DNA from 2 places in the Kitasatospora sp. NPDC002227 genome. Region 2 is predicted to be linked to the other one. Evidence: riboswitches for the same ligand, from Rfam matches in the RefSeq annotation. Region 2 holds a riboswitch; the other holds the start of a gene.
What was found. Region 2 has a riboswitch for glycine ahead of gcvP (aminomethyl-transferring glycine dehydrogenase). Riboswitches for the same ligand answer to the same signal wherever they lie in the genome.
Positions count from the first base shown of each region.

Region 1: linked by a shared signal. The riboswitch ahead of gcvT (glycine cleavage system aminomethyltransferase GcvT) and the one ahead of gcvP (aminomethyl-transferring glycine dehydrogenase) in region 2 are both predicted to bind glycine.

Region 1 covers NZ_JBEOWY010000010.1:58,567-66,267, reverse strand. The annotation lists gene ABT095_RS11715 (L-serine ammonia-lyase) at 1-1,299, opposite strand, end outside; gene glyA (serine hydroxymethyltransferase) at 1,447-2,712, opposite strand; gene gcvH (glycine cleavage system protein GcvH) at 2,793-3,170, opposite strand; gene gcvT (glycine cleavage system aminomethyltransferase GcvT) at 3,252-4,373, opposite strand; glycine riboswitch at 4,575-4,676, opposite strand; gene ABT095_RS11695 (enhanced serine sensitivity protein SseB) at 4,870-5,643, shown strand; gene ABT095_RS11690 (enhanced serine sensitivity protein SseB C-terminal domain-containing protein) at 5,710-6,429, shown strand; gene ABT095_RS11685 (ABC transporter permease) at 6,945-7,701, shown strand, end outside.
Region 2 covers NZ_JBEOWY010000076.1:8,009-15,709, reverse strand. The annotation lists gene ABT095_RS36775 (MFS transporter) at 117-1,586, opposite strand; gene ABT095_RS36770 (PRC and DUF2382 domain-containing protein) at 1,770-2,795, opposite strand; glycine riboswitch at 3,020-3,125, shown strand; glycine riboswitch at 3,127-3,257, shown strand; gene gcvP (aminomethyl-transferring glycine dehydrogenase) at 3,363-6,248, shown strand; gene ABT095_RS36760 (DUF5999 family protein) at 6,339-6,533, opposite strand; gene ABT095_RS36755 (hypothetical protein) at 6,833-7,441, opposite strand.

The DNA.
Region 1 (7,701 bases), on a different contig from region 2:
GCCGGTCTCCTTCATGGTCTTGATGGCCTTGTCGAGGGAGACGTGGTGGCGGCCGTCGCCGCGCAGGGCCATCCGGGCGGCGGTGACGGCCTTGACGGAGGCCATGCCGTTGCGCTCGATGCACGGGATCTGGACCAGGCCGCCGACCGGGTCGCAGGTGAGGCCGAGGTTGTGCTCGATGCCGATCTCGGCGGCGTTCTCGACCTGCTCGGGGGTGCCGCCGAGGACCTCGGCGAGGCCGCCGGCGGCCATCGAGCAGGCGGAGCCGACCTCCCCCTGGCAGCCGACCTCGGCGCCGGAGATGGAGGCGTTCTCCTTGAAGAGCATGCCGATCGCGCCCGCGGCGAGCAGGAAGCGGACGATGCCGTCGTCGTCGGCGCCCGGGATGAAGTTGAGGAAGTAGTGCAGGACGGCCGGGATGATGCCGGCCGCGCCGTTGGTGGGAGCGGTGACCACGCGCTGCCCGGAGGCGTTCTCCTCGTTGACGGCCATCGCGTAGAGCGTGACCCACTCCATGGCGTTGGCCGGGCCGATGCCCTCGGCGCGCAGGGCACGGGCCCCGGCGGCGGCGCGGCGGCGGACCTTCAGCCCGCCCGGCAGGATGCCCTCGCGGGACATGCCGGCCGCGACGCACTCCTGCATCACGCCCCAGATCTCCAGCAGACCGGCCCGGATCTCGGCCTCGCTGCGCCAGGCCTTCTCGTTCTCCAGCATCAGGCCGGAGATGGAGAGCCCGGTCTCGCGGGTGAGGCGCAGCAGCTCCTCGCCGGTGCGGAAGGGGTAGCGCAGCTGGGCGTCGTCGGGCACCACGCGGTCGGCGCCGATCGCGTCCTCGTCGACCACGAAGCCGCCGCCGACCGAGTAGTAGGTCTTCTCCAGGACGGGCACCCCGGCCGCGTCGTAGGCGAAGAGGGTCATGCCGTTGGCGTGGTACGGCAGGGAGCGGCGGCGGTGCAGGATCAGCTGGCTGTCCGCGTCGAAGGCGATCTCGTGGGTGCCGAGCAGCTTCAGGCGCTTCTCGGCCTTGATCCGCTCGACGTCCAGGTCGGCCTGGTCGACGTCGACGGTGCGGGGGGAGTGGCCCTCCAGGCCGAGCAGGACGGCCTTCGGGGTGCCGTGGCCGTGGCCGGTGGCGCCGAGGGAGCCGAAGAGTTCGGCGCGGACGGCCGTGACCTCGGCGATCAGCCCCTCCGACTTCAGGCGGCGGGCGAACATCCGGGCCGCACGCATCGGGCCGACGGTGTGGGAGCTGGAGGGCCCGATGCCGATGGAGAAGAGGTCGAAAACGCTGAGCGCCACGGGGGACGTCCTTGTCTGGTCTCGTGGGAAGGACTAAGGGGGAGCATGGGACGGGGCACCGCGCTCCACCTTCCAGTGTGCGCGGTGCCCCGAGGTTTCGGAAGGCGAGGCGGGGGTAGGGGCCGCGCCTTCCGGGGGAAGACCTGGTTACAGGTTCGGGTACAGCGGGTGCTTGTCGGCCAGCGCGGTGACGCGGGCCTTCAGCGCGGCGGCCTTGGCCTCGTCGAAGCCCGGGAGCAGGGCCTCGGCGATGACGTCGGCGACCTCGCGGAAGTCCTCGGCCTGGAAGCCGCGGGTGGCCAGGGCCGGGGTGCCGATGCGCAGGCCGGAGGTGACCATCGGCGGGCGCGGGTCGTTCGGGACGGCGTTGCGGTTGACCGTGATGCCGACCTCGTGCAGGCGGTCCTCGGCCTGCTGGCCGTCCAGCTCGCTGTTGCGCAGGTCGACCAGGACCAGGTGCACGTCGGTGCCGCCGGAGAGGACGGAGACGCCGGCGGCGGTGCAGTCGTCGGCGAGCAGGCGGGCGGCGAGCGCCTTCGCGCCCTCCAGGGTGCGCTGCTGGCGGTCCTTGAAGTCCGCCGAGGCGGCGACCTTGAAGGAGACGGCCTTGGCCGCGATCACGTGCTCCAGCGGGCCGCCCTGGAAGCCGGGGAAGACCGAGGAGTTGAGCTTCTTGGCGAACTCCTGCTTGGCCAGGATGATGCCGCCGCGCGGGCCGCCCAGGGTCTTGTGCGTAGTGGAGGTGACCACGTCCGCGTACTGGACCGGGTTCGGGTGCAGACCGGCGGCGACCAGGCCGGCGAAGTGGGCCATGTCGACCCAGAGGTACGCCTCGACCTCGTCGGCGATCCGGCGGAACTCGGCGAAGTCCAGCTGGCGCGGGTAGGCGGACCAGCCCGCGATGATGACCTTGGGGCGGTGCTCCTTGGCGAGGCGCTCGACCTCGGCCATGTCGACCAGGCCGGCCTCGTCGACGTGGTACGCGACCACGTTGAACTGCTTGCCGGAGAAGTTCAGCCGCATGCCGTGGGTCAGGTGGCCGCCGTGCGCCAGGTCCAGGCCCAGGATGGTGTCGCCGGGCTGGGCGATGGCGAACAGGGCGGCCTGGTTGGCGGAGGCGCCGGAGTGCGGCTGGACGTTGGCGTACTCGGCCCCGAACAGCTCCTTGACCCGGTCGATCGCGATCTGCTCGGCCACGTCGACGTGCTCGCAGCCGCCGTAGTAGCGACGGCCGGGGTAGCCCTCGGCGTACTTGTTGGTCAGCACCGAGCCCTGGGCCTCCATGACCGCCACGGGGGCGAAGTTCTCGGAGGCGATCATCTCGAGGGTGGTCTGCTGGCGGTGCAGCTCGGCGTCGACCGCGGCGGCGATCTCGGGGTCGAGCGCGTGCAGGGACTGGTTCAGAACCGTCATGGTGGGTCTTCCCGTCGTGTGGACCGTGGGGAGGCAGGGGCGGCCGCCGCGCTGCGGCCGCCCCGGTTCGAGCGGGAGGCTCAGGCGCCGATGAAGGCGTCGTACTCGGCGGAGGTGAGCAGCTCGTCCTGCTCGGCGGTGACCTCGACCTTGAACAGCCAGGCGTCGCCGAACGGGTCGTTGTTCACCGAGGCCGGGTCGTCCACGACGGAGTCGTTGATCTCGACGACCTTGCCGGAGACCGGCGAGAACAGGTCGCTGACGGACTTGGTGGACTCCAGCTCGCCACAGGTCTCACCGGCGGTGACCTCGTCACCGACGGCCGGGAGCTGGACGTAGACGATGTCACCGAGCGCGTCGGCCGCGTGCTTGGTGATGCCGATGGTCGACACACCGCCCTCGGCGGCCGTCAGCCACTCGTGCTCCTTGCTGTACTTCAGGTCGGTGGGGTTGCTCATGGCGTCATTCTCCAGGATCGCAAGAGGGTAGGGCGAAGCCGTCCGCTGAGCGGACCGGACATACAGGGGACGTGGTCAGGTTCAGCGGGCGCGCTTGTAGAACGGGAGCGCGACGACCTCGACCGGCTCGTGCTTGCCACGGACGTCCACGGCCACGGCGGTGCCGGGCTCGGCGTGGGCGGCGTCCACGTACGCGATGGCGATCGGCTTGCCCAGGGTGGGGGAGGGGGCGCCGGAGGTGATCCGCCCGATCGGGGTGCCATCGGTGCTGACCACGCCGTACTCGGCGCGCGGGACGCGCTTGCCCTCGGAGACCAGGCCGACCAGCTTGCGCGGGGGGTTGGTCTCGGCCTGGGCGGCGGCCGCCTCCAGGGCCTTGCGGCCGACGAACTCACCGTTGTTGGTGGTCTTGTCGAAGCGGACCACTCGGCCGAGGCCCGCGTCGAACGGGGTGAGGTCGGTGTTCAGCTCATGCCCGTACAGCGGCATGCCCGCCTCCAGGCGCAGCGTGTCGCGGCAGGAGAGGCCGCAGGGGACGAGACCCGCACCGGCGCCCGCCTCGGTCAGCGCCTGCCACAGGTGCTCGGCGTCCTCGGGGCGGCAGAAGATCTCGAAGCCGTCCTCGCCGGTGTAGCCGGTGCGGGCCAGCCAGACGGACTTGCCCGAGACGGTGGCGGGCAGCAGGGCGTAGTACTTGAGGCCGGGCAGGTCGGCGTCGGTCTGCGAGGCGAGGATGCCGTTGGCCTCCGGGCCCTGGACGGCGAGCAGGGCGTAGGCGTCGCGGTCGTCGCGCACCACGGCGTCGAAGCCGGCCGCGCGCTCGGTCAGCGCGTCGAGCACGACCTGGGCGTTGGAGGCGTTGGCGACGACCATGTACTCGGTCTCACCGGTGCGGTAGACGATCAGGTCGTCCAGGATGCCGCCGTCCTCGCGGCAGATCATGGTGTAGCGGGCGCGCAGCTCGCCGAGGGCGGAGATGAAGCCGACCAGCGCGTGGTCGAGCAGCTCGCCGGCCTGCGGGCCGGTCACGGTGATCTCGCCCATGTGCGAGAGGTCGAAGAGGCCAGCCTTGGTACGGACGGCCAGGTGCTCCTCGCGCTCGCTGCCGTAGCGCAGCGGCATGTCCCAGCCCGCGAAGTCGGTCATCGTCGCACCGAGCGAGCGGTGCAGGGCGTCGAGCGCGGTCAGACGGGGTGCAGACATGGCGGGATGGCTCCTTGGCTGGGCACTCAGGGGCGCCACGCTGTGGGCGTGGACCTGCGTACGGGCATGCGGGGGCGGCTTCTCCCCATCTGTCGTCGCAACCTGAGAGCTTCACCGCCCACACTTGCCCGCAAGGACAAGGATGGCGGCTTGCACCGTGGGTGGGCGCACGGCGCGGCCGTGTCCACTTTCCAGATGTGCCTAGCCCGTGCGGTAGGGGGGCCTGAGAGATTCCGGGGAGGACTTGCTCCTTCGGCGCCGGCCGTGCCCTGGGGGCACTCCGGACTCTCCCGCGCGGGTTCGAGCGGCCAATATGGAGTTGACATCCCCCGGGGAGGACGCGCCCATCATGGCATGCCCGGAGCTGGGGAGGGGAGAGGGGCCCGGCGCCGCTGTCAGGTCACACTCCCGCCACGGCCCCGTCACAGCCCCGGCGCCGCCACGGCTCGGGCCGATAGGCTCTCCCCGAGGCACGGACGGGCAGAGGGGCGGTGGCATGGGACACCCGGCGGGTGAGACCCAGGCGCAGGGCTGGACGACCGAGGGCGGCGGCTGGCCCGCGAACGAGCTCGAGCAGGTGCTCACGGCTGCGCTCGGTGACCCCGGTGCCACGCCCCGGGTGATCGAGGTGCTGGCGCGCAGCCAGATCTGGATCCCGCTGCCGGCCGGCGCCGACCCCCACGGCCACGCGCTCGACCTGCCCACCATCGAGCTGGCGGGCGCACCGTACGTACCCGTCTTCTCCTCCCAGGAGCTCTTCCTGCGGCACGCCCCCGGCATGCCCTTCGCCATCGCCCCGGCCTGGGAGTTCGCCCGCGGACTGCCGCTCGGGGTGGGCATCGCCGTCAACCCCGAGGCCCCGGTGGGCATCCCGGTGCCACCCGAGGGGGTCGGCGAACTGCGCCGGGGCCCGCAGGGGGACCGCTGGCAGCAGCAGCCGGACGGGGCCCGGGTCGCCCTGCGCGAGCCGGCTCCGCACGAGGAGCCGTACGCCTTCCTGGCCGCCGCCATCACCGAACTGACCCAGCAGCCGGGCGTGCTGACCGCGCGCCGGGCGCTGGCCAGCGTCGAGGGCGAGAGCGCCGTGCTGTACGTCGGCGTCCAGCTGGACGCGGCGGCCGACCCGGCGCAGGTCAACGACGCGCTCGGGCGCGCGCTCGGAACCGCGGGGGCGCCCTGGGGCGTCAACCTGGTGCTGCTCGACGCGGTCGCCGACCCGGTGGTGGAGTGGTTGCTGACCCGGGTGAGACCCTTCTACGCGCGCGGTTAGCCGCGCGGTCGTTGAGCGAAAGGCATCAGGGTGAGTGCGACGGGCGGCGGTGCGCTGGAGCGCGCCATGCGTGAGGTCGCGCCAGAGCGGTACGAGGCGTACGAACAGCTGCTCCGCGCGCTCGCCGAGGGCGAGGTGTGGATGCTGCTGTGGCACGGACAGCCCGGCAGCCCCGACGCGCAGTACGGGAACATGGAGATCGGCGGGCTCGGCTACGCCCCCGCCGTCACCTCCGCCGAGCAGCTGGCCGCCTCCGGCTGGGCCCGGGCGCACGAGGTGATCCCCGGCACCGAGATCGCCAGTGCCCTCTACCGCACCCGCTGGGGCCTGTGGCTCAACCCGCACGCGCCCGGCGGCGGGGTCGGTATCCCCTGGGCCGACCTGCGCCGGGTGGCCGCCGGGCTCGACCGGCTGCCGGCCGGCCCGCTGCAGCTGAGCGAGCCGCAGCTGAACGCGCCGCAGTTCTACGCCGTGCTGGCCCAGCAGGGGGCCGAGCTGTCGTGCCTGCGGGCGCTGCGGGCCGCCTGGGTGCGCCCGGTGCTCGGCGGGGAGTACCTGGCGATCGGCCTCGACCTCTACGACGCCTCACCCCCCGCGGTGGAGGCCGTCCGGGCGCTGGTGCAGCGTGCGCTCGGGCACGCTCCGGAGGGCCTCTCGGTCTCGACCGTGCTGCTGGCCGACGACTACGACCCGGTGGCGCTGTGGATGCGCGCCCAGGCCCGCCCGTTCTACGACCGCGAGGCCGCGCCGCGCCCGGGCTACGGCTGGCCTCCGCCCCAGCACTGAACTCCCTTCGCATGCGATGGAGCTGAGCCGCAGTCATCTCGGTCGTAGGCGCCCGGCCCCGCCGGTAACAGCTGTGTGAAGAGCGTTATGCGGCAAGATCACCGATGCATGCCGACAGATCACAGTTGGGCATCCTTCGGCAGCCAGGTCTGGCGGAACGCTGCTCCGATGACGGAGAGTCTCCGCAGTGCAGTGCGCGGGACCAGCCCCACGAGGGCCCAACGCGCAGCCTGAACTACAGAAATTCTGTGACGCTCCACCTCTTCACTGCCTTGCACCACCCCCCGCCCCGACCGCCGCGCCCCCACAACGCGCGCCGGCACCGCGGGGACCCCTGACATCGATCTGCACCGCCGCAGCCACCTGGCGACGGCACCACCGCACCGACGCACCGCACCGCACAGTCGCGAACAACCGGACCGTCCTCGGCACCGGGCCCGGACCGGGTCCGGCCCTCCGCGCACGTCCAGGACACCGTGGGCCGGCCACCGTCGGCGAGGGGAACGAACTGACTCATGACCACACCCACCGAGACCACCGGCTCCGCCGCCGAGGCCGGGCCTGAGGCCGCCTCCGTAGCCGCGCCGAAGAAGATCGAGGGCCGCTCGCCCGGCAAGATCGCCTGGGCCCGCCTGAAGCGCGACAAGGTCGCGCTCTTCGGCGGCGCCGTGGTGGTCCTGCTGATTCTGGTGGCGATCTTCGCGCCGGTGATCATCTCGCTGTTCGGCCACCCGGTGGACGAACCGCACCCGGACCAGATCAACCCGGACCTCGGTCTGCCCAACGGCGCCTACGGCGGCATCAGCGGCGACTTCTGGCTCGGCGTCGACCCGAAGTTCGGCCGCGACGTCTTCAGCCGGGTCGTCTACGGCGCCCGGGTCTCGCTCGGCGTGGCCTTCTCCGCCGCCGCCCTCTCCACCGTGATCGGTGTCCTCCTCGGCATGGCCGCCGGCTTCTTCGGCGGCTGGATCGACTCCGTCATCAGCCGGGTCATGGACGTGCTGCTGGCCTTCCCGCAGCTGCTCTTCTCCATCGCGCTGATCTCGGTGATGCCCAACGACCTGATCGGTCTCAGCGGTTCGTTCCTGCGGATGGTCATCCTGGTCGTCGTCATCGGCTTCTTCGGCTGGCCGTACATCGGCCGCATCGTGCGCGGGCAGGTGATGTCGCTGCGCGAGCGCGAGTACATCGACGCCGCCCGCAGCCTCGGTGCCGGCAGCGGCCACATCCTGCTCAAGGAACTGCTGCCCAACCTGGTCGCTCCGATCCTCG
Region 2 (7,701 bases):
GTGTGCAAGGTGCGGGGCCTCCGGGGCCGGGCTCGTGGCTGGTCGCGATGCCCTCGTCGACCGCTGTGGCCCGGGGCCGGGCGCCCTGTCCCTTGGCGCTCGGCTGGGCGTCCCTGTCAGACGCCGGTCTTGGCGGGCTCGCGGGTGTCAGCCGGAGCCGGGGTGGTGAGGGCGGGCTTGATGCGGCGGATGGCGAAGGGCACCAGGCCGGCGATCAGGCACATGACGCCCGCCGTCCAGAACGCGCTCTTGTAGGCGTCCAGGGTGGGCAGCGGGATCGGCAGGCCCTTGATGGTGTCGCCGGTCAGGATGGCGGCCATCACGGCGGTGCCGATGGCGCCACCGACGGTGCGCAGCACGGCGTTCATGCCGTTGGCGATGCCGGACTGCTCGGCCGGGACGGCGCCGTTGATGTAGGCGGGCATGGCCGCGTAGGCCAGGCCGACGCCGAGACCGAAGACGGCGGAGGCGAGGTAGATGTCGCCCTCGGCGCTGTGGCGCAGGGCCAGGTAGGCCATCGAGGCCGCACCCAGCACGCCACCGAGGACCAGCGGCAGACGCGGGCCGCGGCGGCCGATCAGCAGGGCACCCACCGGGGCGGCGAGCATCGAGCCGACGGCGGAGGGCAGCAGCATGACACCGGCGTGCAGGACGGTCGCGGTGAAGCCGTAGTGGGTGAACTTCTGCGGGGTCTGGGCGAAGTTGCTGATGACCATGAAGGAGCCGTACATCCCGAAGCCGATCAGCAGGCCGGAGATGTTGGTGAAGGCGACGGCCGGGCGGGCCATCATCTTCATGTCGACCAGCGGGTGCTTGACCTTGACCTCGATGATGATCCAGACCAGGGCGACCACGGCCGCGACGGCGAACAGGCCGAGGGTCTTGGTGGCGGTCCAGCCCCACTCGTTGCCCCGGCTGACGGCGATCAGCAGCGCGGAGAGCCAGCCGGCCAGGGTGATCGCGCCGAGCGGGTCGGCGCCACCCTCCTTGTCGACCACCGGGTCGCTCGGGACGCGCAGGACGACCAGGCCGACGGCGATCAGGCCGAAGATCAGGCCCATCCAGAAGATGGACTGGTAGCTCCAGTGCTCGAGCAGCAGACCGGTGGCGACCAGGCCGAGGCCGGAGCCGACGCCCATCGAGGCCGAGATCGCGGCGACGCCGCCGGTGACCTTCTCGCGGGGCAGCTCGTCACGGACGATGCTGATGGCCAGCGGCAGCACGCCACCGCCGGCGCCCTGCAGCACGCGGGCGACGACCAGCCAGGTGAAGGAGTGGGTGCTGACCGCCAGGGCGGACCCGGCGACCAGGCCGGCCAGCGAGATCAGCAGCACCGGCTTGCGCCCGCGCAGGTCGCCGAAGCGGCCGAGCAGCGGGGTCAGGACGGCCGCGGACAGCAGGTTCGCCGTCATCAGCCAGGTGATGTTGGAGCCGCTGACCTTCAGCTCCTTGGCCAGCGAGGGCAGGATCGGGACGACCGCGGTCTGCACCACGCTGAACGCCAGCATGGCCAGCACGAGGGCTGGGAGCACGCGGGCACTGCTCGGCTTGGGGGCCGTGGCGGTGGGCTGTGGTGCCTCACTCACGGTGACTTCCTCCAGTTCGATCCCGGCCTGCGGTGGTCGCTTGTGCCGGGGAAAAGTGAATGAACTGAAGTAACCATGCACCCCGATAGTTCAGTGTGTCAAATATCGACCGATGAAGCTTTGGCGGAGCGGCCCTGACGGTACGCCAAGGGCCCCGGCGGCGCCGGGGCCCTTGGGGCGGGGTCACTGCGGCGGTTCGTGGGCTTCGGGTGCGTCAGGGCCGTCCTGGATCTCCACGTGCTCGCGGCGCAGCTCCTCGCGGATCACGTGATCGTCGGTGTAGCGCTCGACCACCAGGCGGACCCGCTCGATCGGCACCAGGTACTTGTGCACCACCGGCCGCTCCTCCTGCAGGGTCACCTCCTCGACCGCCTCGGCGATCTCCTCCTGGGTGAGCGCGTCCCGCTCGCCGTCGCTGACCGGCACCCGCTCGACCCGGACCCGCTCGCGCACCACCGGGACGTGCCGTTCGACGGCCTCGCTGGTGACGTACTTGCGCAGCCGGGCGGTGTAGGTGACCGCCCACTCGGTGGTGATGTCGAGCCGCTCCTCGCGGCAGGTGATCTCGACCGGGCCGCTCGGCGCGCTGGTCTCGGCCGAGGGCATCGGGGCCGCGGGCCGTTCGAGGGTCGGGGAGGTGGCGGAGTTGACCGGGCGCATCGGCGCGGCGGGGGCGGACTTGTCGTGGTCGCGGACGGGGGTGGTGAACGCCATGGTGGTCGCCTCGGGCATCAACGGAGCGGGAGAGGGGTTCGGGGGCGGGGTGACCGCGGCCGGGGTGGCTGCGGCTGCGGTGGCTGCGGCAGCGGTGGTGGTCGCCGGGGGGACGGCGGTCTGCACGGTGCCGAAGTCGTGGTCGGCGGAGGTGGTGCCGGCCGCGGGGGGCGGGGCGGAGGAGGTGGTCTCCAGCCCGTAGTAGCGGTAGAGCTGGAGCTCCTGGGCGGGGGAGAGGTGCTGGCCCACGCCGAAGTCCGGCGAGTCCTTGATCAAGGCCTTGTCGTAGGGGACCTTGAGCTCCTCGCCGGAGAACTCGCTGGTGGTCAGCGGGACGAAGGCGTCCCGCCCGAAGATCCCGGTCCGCACGGCGGCCCACTCGGGCTCGCCCGTCGCGTCGTCGAGGTACACCTCGTCGACCGTGCCGATCTTGTCACCGTTCCGGTCGACCGCCTTGTGTCCGATCAGGTCGCGCGGATCGATATCGGTCTGCACGTTGTCCTCCAGTGCGGGTTGCTCCGGGAAAGGTCGGTCGGCCGGCGGCCGGCGGAGCTGTCCGGCTGCCATTTCATACGAAAAGCCATCAAACGGGTGGCAGCGAGCCGGATACCGCCGTCCGGGCAGGGGTTGGGCCGTTCGGGAGTGCTCCGAGCTGGGCCGTCCGACCTGACAGCGCCGGTGATCAGCGCCTGCCGCGCTGGTACCCTGGGCGCGACCGCCGAGCCCGCGCGGGAGAGTCCCCGACCCCCGTGAACTGCGGAGACGGGGCGCCGAAGGAGCAAACCCTCCCCGGAATCTCTCAGGCATCCGTACCGTGTGGGATAGGTCACTCTGGAAAGCAGGGCAGTGTCGACGGCCAGGGAGCCGACGCCACCGCCCTCACCGACGGTGCAAGCCGACGGGGCGCTCCGGCGTCGCGTGCGGGCGAAGCTCTCAGGTACCGATGACAGAGGGGGAGGCCTGTCGGGTCGTACCCAGGGAGCCGTCGCTGCCCCACAGCGGCAATCGGGCCCTCCGGTGTGCGCACCCCCGCCGGTCCGTGACCAGGAGGCCTCGACCCCCATGAACGCCCAGCCGACCACCGAAGCGACGCTCACCCAGCTTGAGCAGGCCAGCCCCTTCGAGTCCCGCCACATCGGCCCCGACGCCGCCGCCCAGGACAAGATGCTGGCGTTCGTCGGTTACGGCTCGCTCGACGAGCTCGCCGACGCCGCCGTGCCCGAGGCCATCCGCAGCCTCACCGCCCTCGACCTGCCCGCCGGGCGCAGCGAGGCCCAGGTGCTCGCCGAGCTGCGCGAGCTGGCCTCGCGCAACACCGTGCTGCAGCCGATGATCGGCCTCGGCTACTACGGCACCTTCACCCCGCCGGTGATCCTGCGCAACGTGCTCGAGAACCCGGCCTGGTACACCGCGTACACGCCGTACCAGCCGGAGATCTCGCAGGGCCGCCTGGAGGCGCTGCTCAACTTCCAGACCCTGGTCGCCGACCTGACCGGCCTGGACACCTCCGGCTCCTCGCTGCTCGACGAGGGCACCGCCGCCGCCGAGGCGATGGCGCTGGCCCGCCGCGTCACCAAGGTCAAGGGCGGTGTCTTCCTGATCGACGCCGACACCCTGCCGCAGACCGTCGCGGTGATCCAGACCCGCGCGGAGCCGACCGGTGTCGAGGTCGTCGTCGCCGACCTCGCCGAGGGCATCCCGGCCGAGATCGCCGAGCGCGGCGTCTTCGGTGTGCTGCTGCAGTACCCCGGCGCCTCCGGCGCGGTCCGCGACCTCGCCCCGGTGATCGAGCAGGCCCACGGCCTGGGTGCGGTCGTCGCGGTCGCCGCCGACCTGCTGGCGCTGACCCTGCTCAAGTCGCCCGGCTCGCTCGGCGCCGACATCGCCTGCGGCACCTCGCAGCGCTTCGGCGTGCCGATGGGCTTCGGCGGCCCGCACGCCGGCTACCTGGCCGTGCGCGCCGAGTACGCCCGCAACCTGCCCGGCCGCCTGGTCGGCGTCTCCGTCGACGCCGACGGCAACCGCGCCTACCGCCTGGCGCTGCAGACCCGCGAGCAGCACATCCGCCGCGAGAAGGCCACCTCCAACATCTGCACCGCCCAGGTGCTGCTGGCCGTGATGGCCTCGATGTACGCCGTCTACCACGGCCCCGACGGCCTGGCCGACATCGCCCGCCGCACCCACCGCTACGCCGCCGCGCTGGCCGAGGGCCTGCGCGCCGGTGGCGTCGAGCTGACCGCCGGCGAGTTCTTCGACACCGTCACCGCGCGCGTCCCCGGCAAGGCCGCCGAGATCGCCGCCGCCGCCCGCGCGAACGGCGTCAACGTCTACCAGGACGGCGCGGACCTGATCTCCGTCTCCTGCGACGAGACCACCACCCGCGAGCACCTGGCCGCCGTCTGGGCCGCCTTCGGCGTCAGCGCCGCGGAGGTCGCCGAGACCGCCGACGCGCTGCCGGCCGCGCTGCTGCGCGAGGACGAGTACCTGACCCACCCGGTCTTCCACAGCCACCGCTCCGAGACCGCCATGCTGCGCTACCTGCGCCGCCTGTCGGACCGGGACTACGCGCTGGACCGCGGCATGATCCCGCTGGGCTCCTGCACCATGAAGCTCAACGCGACCACCGAGATGGAGCCGGTCACCTGGCCCGAGTTCGGCCAGCTGCACCCCTTCGCGCCGATCGACCAGGCGGCGGGCTTCCTCACCCTGATCCGCGGCCTGGAGCAGCAGCTCGTCGAGGTCACCGGCTACGACGCCGTCTCGATCCAGCCGAACGCCGGCTCCCAGGGCGAGCTCGCCGGCCTGCTGGCCGTGCGCGCCTACCACCACGCCAACGGCGACACCCAGCGTGACGTCTGCCTGATCCCCTCCTCGGCGCACGGCACCAACGCCGCCTCCGCCGTGATGGCCGGCATGCGCGTCGTCGTGGTCAAGACCCTGGTCGACGGCGACGTGGACGTCGAGGACCTCAAGGCCAAGATCGAGCAGCACCGCGACCAGCTCTCGGTGCTCATGGTCACCTACCCGTCCACCCACGGCGTGTACGAGACCGAGATCACCCAGATCTGCGCCATGGTGCACGAGGCCGGCGGCCAGGTGTACGTGGACGGTGCCAACCTGAACGCCCTGGTCGGCCTCGCCAAGCCGGGCAAGTTCGGCGCGGACGTCTCGCACCTGAACCTGCACAAGACCTTCTGCATCCCGCACGGCGGCGGCGGCCCGGGCGTCGGCCCGGTCGCGGTGCGCGCGCACCTCGCGCCGTACCTGCCCAACCACCCGCTGCAGGCGGAGGCGGGCCCGGCCACCGGTGTCGGCCCGATCTCGGCCGCGCCGTGGGGCTCGGCGGCCATCCTGCCGATCTCCTGGTCGTACGTGCGCCTGATGGGCGGCGAGGGCCTCAAGCACGCGACCCAGGTCGCCGTGCTGAACGCCAACTACATCGCCAAGCGCCTGGCCCCGCACTTCCCGGTGCTCTACACCGGCCCCGGCGGCCTGGTGGCGCACGAGTGCATCATCGACCTGCGCCCGCTCTCCAAGGAGACCGGTGTGACGGTGGACGACATCGCCAAGCGCCTGATCGACTACGGCTTCCACGCGCCGACCATGTCTTTCCCGGTGGCCGGCACGCTCATGATCGAGCCGACCGAGTCCGAGGACCTGCACGAGATCGACCGCTTCTGCGAGGCGATGATCGAGATCCGCGCCGAGATCGAGAAGGTCGGCTCGGGCGAGTGGGCCGCGGAGGACAACCCGCTGCGCAACGCCCCGCACACCGCGGCCACCCTGGCCGGCGAGTGGGCGCACGGCTACACCCGCCAGGAGGCCGTCTTCCCGGCCGGCGTGAACCCGGCCGACAAGTACTGGCCGCCGGTGAGCCGGATCGACGGCGCCTACGGCGACCGCAACCTGGTCTGCTCCTGCCCGCCGCTGGACGAGTACGGCGTCTGACCGGTTCAGACACGCTGAAGGCCCTGGTGGAGCTGCTGCTCCGCCAGGGCCTTCGTACGTGGTTCGGACCCCCGTGGTCCGTGGTGCTCCTCAGCTCGCCGAGAGGGCCGGCTGGCGGCGCGGGGCGATGACCCGGCCGTCGGGCAGGAGTTCACCGGTGTCGTCGAAGAGCAGGACGCCGTTGCAGAGCAGGCTCCAGCCCTGCTCGGGGTGGCGTGCCACGGGCATGGCCGCCTCACGGTCGTTCGACTCCGCCGACGGACACTCCGGACGGTGCTGGCACATAGCTCGTACCCTCGCTTCGCTTACGGCCCGGCCCGCGTACGGCTGCCCCCGGGGCGTTCGCCGCACCGGCCGGAACCTACCCACCGGTTCGGGTGTGAACCGGCACTGTCACGGGTAGGGCTGATCGCTCCCCCGCGGTACCCAGTGTCTGCCTCCCGGGCGCGCCGCGCAGCGATTTGGTGATTTGCGACACAACTGATCGCCCGGACCACCCGTTCAGGCGGCCGTACGGGCACGGCGGTGCCGGACGGGTCAGCCGGGGCTGGCCCGTCCGGGTGATTGTGCACTGCCCCGAGGCGCTAGGAGGACAGGCCGAGGGCGAGCGGGGCGGGGGTCAGGGCGCGCTCGAGCAGGGCGAGCAGCTCGGCGGCCGGGTAGACCCGGTGGGCGGTGACGCCGAGCGGGGCGGGGGCCAGCGGGATCAGCAGGTCGGTGGCGGGGCCGGGCTCGGGGTGGTGCAGCCACAGGGCGGTGGCGTAGTGGCCCGGCATGGTCAGCAGCCTGGGCAGGTGCCGGGAGCGGGCGGCCTGGGTCAGCTGCCAGGCCTGGCGCAGCGCCCGGACGGTGGAGTCCAGGTAGGGCCCGGCGGTGAAGTGCGAGAAGGCGTGCCCGTCCGGCGTCTCGATCACCTCGGCCGCCGCGACGGCCGCGGCAGCCGGGGCGGGATGGGCCAGACCGGTGGCCGGACCGGGCTGGATCAGGAAGCGCCAGCCCGTCCGGGGGGCGGTGTACAGCTCGGCGCCCCGACCGCTCAGCACGTGGACCGCGAGCGGGTGCGCGGGGAGCAGCGGCCCCTCGGCATGTCGCAGTGCGGCGGCGGCGGGGCGGCGCAGTGCGGCCTCGGAGTCGAGTGCCGCGAGCACCGCGCGCAGGGCGCTGGGCGGAGGCTGGGGAGTCTGCAGAGTCATGGCGGGGCGCCTCTCCGGGAGAGATTGGCGTGCGAGTGCGGCATACCGGCTGGCAGTGGGTGTGACGGGAGACCTGGCCGTGTCCGGTTGGGCATGATCGCGGTGCGGGCGGGAGCCTGCCGCCGAGGGGGAGACACGGGCGGCGCGGCACCGGGCAGAGCGCAGTGCGAATTCTACTCGAACAGGTGCGCAGGGTGACCTTCATATCACGTTCAGTGGCGTGCGGCAAGTCGGGAAACAGCTGACGGTCTGTCAGTCAT